2 regions of the Paludibacterium sp. B53371 genome follow, and region 2 is predicted to be linked to the other one. Evidence: riboswitches for the same ligand, from Rfam matches in the RefSeq annotation. Region 2 holds a riboswitch; the other holds the start of a gene.
The links. Region 2 has a riboswitch for thiamine pyrophosphate ahead of JNO51_RS04445 (thiamine ABC transporter substrate binding subunit). Riboswitches for the same ligand answer to the same signal wherever they lie in the genome.
Positions count from the first base shown of each region.

Region 1: another riboswitch for thiamine pyrophosphate. It lies ahead of thiC (phosphomethylpyrimidine synthase ThiC); the one in region 2 lies ahead of JNO51_RS04445 (thiamine ABC transporter substrate binding subunit).

Region 1 is NZ_CP069163.1:3,465,265-3,468,472, forward strand. It holds gene thiC (phosphomethylpyrimidine synthase ThiC) at 1-1,726, opposite strand, end outside; TPP riboswitch at 1,769-1,885, opposite strand; gene JNO51_RS16540 (protein-L-isoaspartate O-methyltransferase) at 1,948-2,607, shown strand; gene JNO51_RS16545 (rhodanese-like domain-containing protein) at 2,607-2,930, shown strand; gene ung (uracil-DNA glycosylase) at 2,977-3,208, shown strand, end outside.
Region 2 is NZ_CP069163.1:932,547-935,754, reverse strand. It holds gene JNO51_RS04450 (iron ABC transporter permease) at 1-915, opposite strand, end outside; gene JNO51_RS04445 (thiamine ABC transporter substrate binding subunit) at 917-1,930, opposite strand; TPP riboswitch at 1,970-2,077, opposite strand; gene JNO51_RS04440 (hypothetical protein) at 2,250-3,107, shown strand; gene JNO51_RS04435 (DMT family transporter) at 3,120-3,208, opposite strand, start outside.

The sequences.
Region 1 (3,208 bases), 1.1 Mb from region 2:
TGGCACTCTCCTTGGGCAGGGTCTGATCATGGAATGATCTGGCGCGATCGGGATCGAGCCCCAGATTGAATTGATCTTCCCAGCGGAATTCAAAGCGGGCTTTCGACAGCGCATTATCACGGATCTGTGCGCCGGGATGTCCCTTGGCCAGATCCGCCGCATGTGCTGCCAGCTTGTAGGTGATGATGCCCTCCTTGACGTCATGGCGATCCGGCAGGCCGAGGTGCTCCTTGGGCGTGACGTAGCACAGCATCGCCGTCCCATACCAGCCGATCTGCGCCGCCCCAATGGCCGAGGTGATGTGGTCATAGCCCGGTGCAATGTCGGTGGTCAGCGGCCCCAGGGTGTAGAACGGTGCCTCGTGACACCAGTCCAGTTCCTTGTCCATGTTTTCCTTGATCAGTTGCATCGGCACATGGCCGGGCCCTTCGATCATCACCTGAACATCATGACGCCAGGCAATCTGCGTCAATTCACCCAGCGTCTTCAACTCAGCGAGCTGTGCTTCATCATTGGCATCGAAAATCGACCCCGGACGCAAGCCGTCGCCCAGAGAAATCGCCACATCATACTGGGCGAGAAGCTGGCACAGCTCGTCGAAATGCGTGTAGATGAAATTTTCCTGATGATGAGCCAGACACCATTTCGCCATAATCGATCCACCTCGCGAGACGATGCCGGTCAGGCGATTGGCCGTCAGCGGTACATAGCGCAGCAGCACCCCGGCATGCAGCGTGAAATAGTCCACCCCCTGCTCGGCCTGTTCGATCAGTGTATCGCGCAGAATTTCCCAGCTCAGATCCTCTGCCTTGCCATTCACCTTCTCCAGTGCCTGATAAATCGGCACGGTACCGACCGGCACCGGGCTGTTGCGCAGAATCCATTCCCGGGTTTCATGAATGTTCTTGCCGGTCGACAGATCCATGATGGTGTCCGCCCCCCAGCGAATCCCCCAGGTCATTTTGTCCACTTCGTCGTGAATGGAAGACGACAATGCACTGTTGCCGATATTGCCATTGATCTTCACCAGAAAATGGCGACCAATGATCATCGGCTCACTTTCCGGGTGATTGATGTTGGCCGGAATAATGGCCCGGCCGGCCGCGATTTCCGCGCGGACAAATTCAGGCGTGATGCTTTCCGGCAAACGGGCGCCAAAGCCCTGCCCCGGATGCTGACGCGACAACAGCTTCAGCATGCGCTCCTGTCCTGCCGCCTGCAGGCTCTGCAGATAGTGTTCACGATTGAGGTTTTCCCGAATCGCGACGAACTCCATTTCCGGGGTAATGATGCCACGCCGGGCGTAATGCATTTGAGTCACCCTGGCCCCCTGTCTGGCCCGCAATGGGGTACGTTTCAGATTGAAGCGCAGCGCATCCAGTGACGCATCGGCAGCACGTTGCCGGCTATAAATGCTTCCCAGTTCTTCGACCACTTCGCAATCCTGCCGCTCGGCGATCCATTGTGCCCGCACCGGTGTGAGCCCGTCTTCCAGACTGATTTTCACAGACGGATCGGTATAGGGTCCGCTGGCGTCGTAGACATAGATCGGCGGGTTGGCTTCGCCGCCCAGCTGAGTCGGTGTATCGGCTTGTGAGATTTCCCGCATCGGGACACGCAAATCCGGCCTGCTGCCGCTGACATAGATCTTGCGCGAATTGGGTAAGGGCTGAATGGTGGCCTGGTCGAGTGTAATACGAGATTCAGAATGAGATGGCGCGTTCATCATGCCCTCCATGGCGATGAAACGGCGTGGGGCATGAAATGCTACAGAGCAGCACCGCTTCCCTACGCCGGAGTTAACCGGATCAGGTTCGAAGGGTATTTCTCACCCGTCAGTGTTGTCGGAATACGAAAACCACTGGCAGGACCCCTAGCGATGCTGTGAAGGTAAGGCAAATATGGGATAATCGCAAGTTATTGTCATAATGCTGCGGAGTGTGCTGAATGGATTTCGAACAAGCGCGATTCAACATGGTCGAGCAACAAATCCGCCCCTGGGAAGTACTGGATCCGACCATCCTCGATTTGCTGTTTCACGTGAAACGCGAAGATTTTGTCGCCGATGATCAGCGCGCACTGGCGTTTACCGATGTCGAACTGCCCTTGCCCAATGGCAGCCGCATGCTGCAACCAAAGCAAGAAGCCCGCATGATCCAGGATCTTGCCCTGCAGGCAGGCGACAAGGTGCTGGAAATCGGTACCGGCAGCGGTTATGTCACCGCCTTGCTGTCCAGACTGGTCGAACAGGTCTACAGCATCGACTGTGATGGCAGCATGCAAGCCATCGCAGCCGATCATCTGCATCAGGCAGGCTGTCAAAACGTGCAGCTGATCCATGCCAACGGTCTGGAAGGTCTGGCTCAACATGCGCCTTTCGATGCCATCTTCGTCGGTGGTTCGCTGCCAGTGGTACCGGAAGTACTCAAGCAACAGCTGGCAGTGGGTGGTCGCATGATGGTGACGGTCGGTCAGTTGCCAGTCATGTCTGTGGTTCTGGTGCGCCGTGAAAGCGACAACGTGTTTGCCGAGACCAAGCTGTACGAAACGGTCCTGCCCAGACTGCAAGGCAGTGAAGCCCTGCAACCCGAGCAGTTCGTCTTCTGATGGCGATGGAAATCACCTGCGAAGCGCTGGCGGCAAGGCTGAATTCGTCGGAGCCGGCGCCGCTGCTGCTGGATGTCCGCGAAGACTGGGAGTGGCAGATGGCGCATATCGAGGGATCGGTGCATCTGCCGATGAATCTGATTCCGTTGCGCCATAACGAACTGCCGGACGATCGTTTGATCGTCACGGTCTGCCATCATGGCATGCGCAGCCTTCAGGTCTGTCACTTTCTGCGTCAGGTCGGTTTTGATCAGGTACTCAGCCTGCACGGCGGTATTGATGCCTGGTCAGCCACCATCGATGATTCAGTACCGAGATACTGATCCCCCGCCCCGGCGGGGTTTTTCTTTTCATTGCCAAGATTGATTCATGTCTGATTACTCCTTCCTGTCGCCAGCCCTTGAGCGTGTCGAACCCGCCTGGCGTGCCATTCTGGATCGGCCAGCTGTCCGCACGGCTCTTCACTCCCTGGATCAACAGTTAAGCGCACGCCAGCAGGCAGGCCACCTTATCTATCCGGCACGAGACAACATCTTTCGCGCACTGTCATTCTCTGGCCCTGAATCGGTTCGGGTGGTGATTCTCGGTCAGGATCCCTATC
Region 2 (3,208 bases):
GGTCAGCACCTGCCAGGCGGCGCCCGCCGTCAGCGCCCGCCAGGCAATCGCCGCCAGCGGCGCCAGGGCCAGCAAGCCCAGCAACACAAAGGACAGGCACAGCAGGCCATATTGCCAGGCATCCCCCGCCGCCACGCGCGCCTGCGGCTCACCCCGCAGCGGACGCGCCAGCACCCGCTCCAGCCAGGCATAGGCCAGTGCTGCCAGCCCGGTGGCCAGCAACACCGTCAGCGCCAGCGAACTGGCATCGGTCAGATTCAGCTCATAGGCCACCAGGGTATAAATCTCCACCTCCACGGTGGCGTAATGCTGCCCACCGAGCAGCAAGGCCAGCCCAAAGCCGGAAAAGCAATAGAGAAAAACCAGACACAGCGCAGAACAAATCCAGGGCATGGCACCGGGCAGCTCAATGCGCCAGAACACCCGCCAGGGGCTGGCGCCGAGCGAGCGCGCCGCCTGCAAACGATGCGCCGGCAGACGGGCAAACCCTTCCTGGGCTGCACGCACCATCAGCGGCAAGTTGTAAAACAGATTGCCATACAGCAACAGCCAGGGCGTGTCCTGGCCATGCAGGCCGGTCAGCCCCTGCGGCCCGAACAGGGCCAGCACCCCCATGGCGGCCACCAGGGTCGGCATGACAAAGGGCAACATGCCCAGCCGGATCAGCCAGCGACGGCCGGCAAACTCCAGACGTGCCAGCGTCCAGGCCACCGGTACGCCGAACAGCAGGGCCAGCAGACAGGTCAGCAGCGCCTGCCCGGCAGACCAGAGCAAACGCCAGCGATAATAAGGATCGGACAAAAAGGCCAGCGACAACGCGCCGGCCCCTTCGGCGATCAGCCGCCCCAGTGGCAGGACCACCAGCGCGGCCAACAGGGCCAGCGGCAACCACGCCAGCCAACGCATGGAACGCATCTTATTTGAGTACCACCTGAGTCCAGCGCTTGATCCAGCCTTGCCCCTTATTGCGGAGCGTTTCAGCCGACGGCGTCTGGTGTGCGGCAGGCTCCTTGGCATAGGAGAACACCGGGGCCTGCGGCGTACCGCTCATCACCGGATACATCCACATGGTCGTCTGCAGATCCTGCTGCACGGGTGCCGAACGCAGGAAGGCGATGAACTTCTCCGCCGCCGCACGCGCCTGACCGCCCTTGATCAGGCCGGCACCTTCCACTTGCTGATACACGGCACCAGACAACGGCAGGGTCGCCACCGGCGACTCGGTCAATTTGACTTTACTGAAAGCCACTTCTGCCGCCGGATCGGTCGCATAGCTCAGCACGATCGGCCGGCTGCCGCCGTTGTGGGAAAACTCGGTGTTATAGGCGGCGCTCCAGTCATTCACCACTTTGAGACCGTTCTGGCGCAGCTTGCCCCAGAAGGCAAAAGCCTTGTCCTCGCCGAGGGCACCGATGGTGGCATACAGGAAACCTTGACCGGTACTGGACGTTGCCGGGTTTTCCACGACCAGCAGATCGCGATAGGCCGGCAGGGTCAGATCGTCCAGCGACTTTGGCAACGCCAGCTTGCTCTTGGCAAACCAGGCCTTGTCATACACCAGGGTGACATAACCGTAATCGGTGCTCACCAGACCATCCGGCAAGCTGTAACGTGCCTTGCGACCATCGGATTTCAGCGTCAGCGGCTCGATCACCCCGGCCTTGGCCGCCTTGCCCACCAGCGAATTGTCCAGACCGAACACCACATCGGCGATCGGATTGGCGCGGGTGAGAATCAGCTTGTTGAGCATTTCGCCGGCATCACCGCCCTTGATCAGCTGAACCTTGATACCCGTCTGCTTTTCAAAGTCCGCCAGCAGCGGTTTGGACACATCGAAGGAACTGTGGGTGATGACACGAAGATCGGCAGCCTGGGCACACAGCGCGGCGGCACAGAGGGAAACGGCGAGGCAAACTTGGCGCAACTTCATTCGGACACTCTCCAAAAGGCGCGGGAGCGTGGCCGCAGCGAACTGTGCCGATCACGCTCCCTACGCTGGTACGAACCAGATCAGGTAATCAGGGTATTTCTCAGCCGACAAGCCCCTGAATGGACGTCGGCACCCCCGGTGACAGTGCGTCATTATACATGTTGTGACGAAGAAGCTGGCATCCTTGACCACGGCCATCCGCCAGCTTGTTTTGCGCCAAATCCAACGTCATAGGCATTTTGTTTGCAAATTGCTTTGTAACAGTTCATTTTTAATGCAGGATAGAGCCCTTGAAGCACACGAGCGACGCAGCACTGGCATGACCACTACCCTTGGCAGACCTTCGGCGATGACCCAACCCGCATCCGAACATGTCGCGGCACAAGCCGCCAGCGCAACGGAAATAAAGGCACCGGAAAGCGATACCGCACTGGCCAACATCGCCATGCCGCTGGGGGAGTCGATTATCAAGTTGCAGCGAGACAGCAGCGTCCTGCTGTACGGCATCCTGCAGCGCAATCGTGCCGTCACCCAGCAATCGGACTTTTTCCGCGTGCAATGCCGCGGTTATGCCATCAACCAAAACGGCAGCTGGGGCGCATTTCCGGAAGACGAGGCGCGCTTTCACGCCAGCCGCAACTGTGCCTGGGTCCGCGTCGACCACCCGAGCCGCTCGATCACCTTTGGCCCCAAGGCGGGCATCCTGATCACCGACACCCTGCAGGGGGCCGGGCTGGATGACTTCCTGTTCGCGGCCGTCATCGCCTGGGTCAAGGGGACCTATCCGGAATACAGCGCCAGCCCCGGCATGCTGATGATTCAGGCCGGTACCAGCGAGTCGGAAAGACTGCACAAACAGGCCTTCTTCGCCAAGCAGGGCTTCGATTTCGAATGGAGCGACGAGCAACAGCGCTCCGGTCTGTATTACAAAGACAAGGTCAACCGGCTGATTGGTGTCTGCGAAAGCACCATGATTGCCGAATTCGGCGGCGAGGCCATTTTGCAGACCCTGATCAAGCAGGACCAGGATCGGCACGAACTGCAGCAACGCATGGAAAAAATCGAATCACTGAACAACGCCGTGCACCAGGCGCTCGACAAGGAGCGCCATACCACCCAGGTGCTGGCCGTGGTGCTGGTCGTGGTGATGATCATCGGCCTGTGGGCGCTGTTGTAAACCGCGCGCCGCTCAGAGCGTTCGCAGCCTGACCGGGGCCATGCCCAGGGGCTGGCGCCAGGTCTGCACCAGCAACACCCCGCCCAGCACCAGCGCCCCAC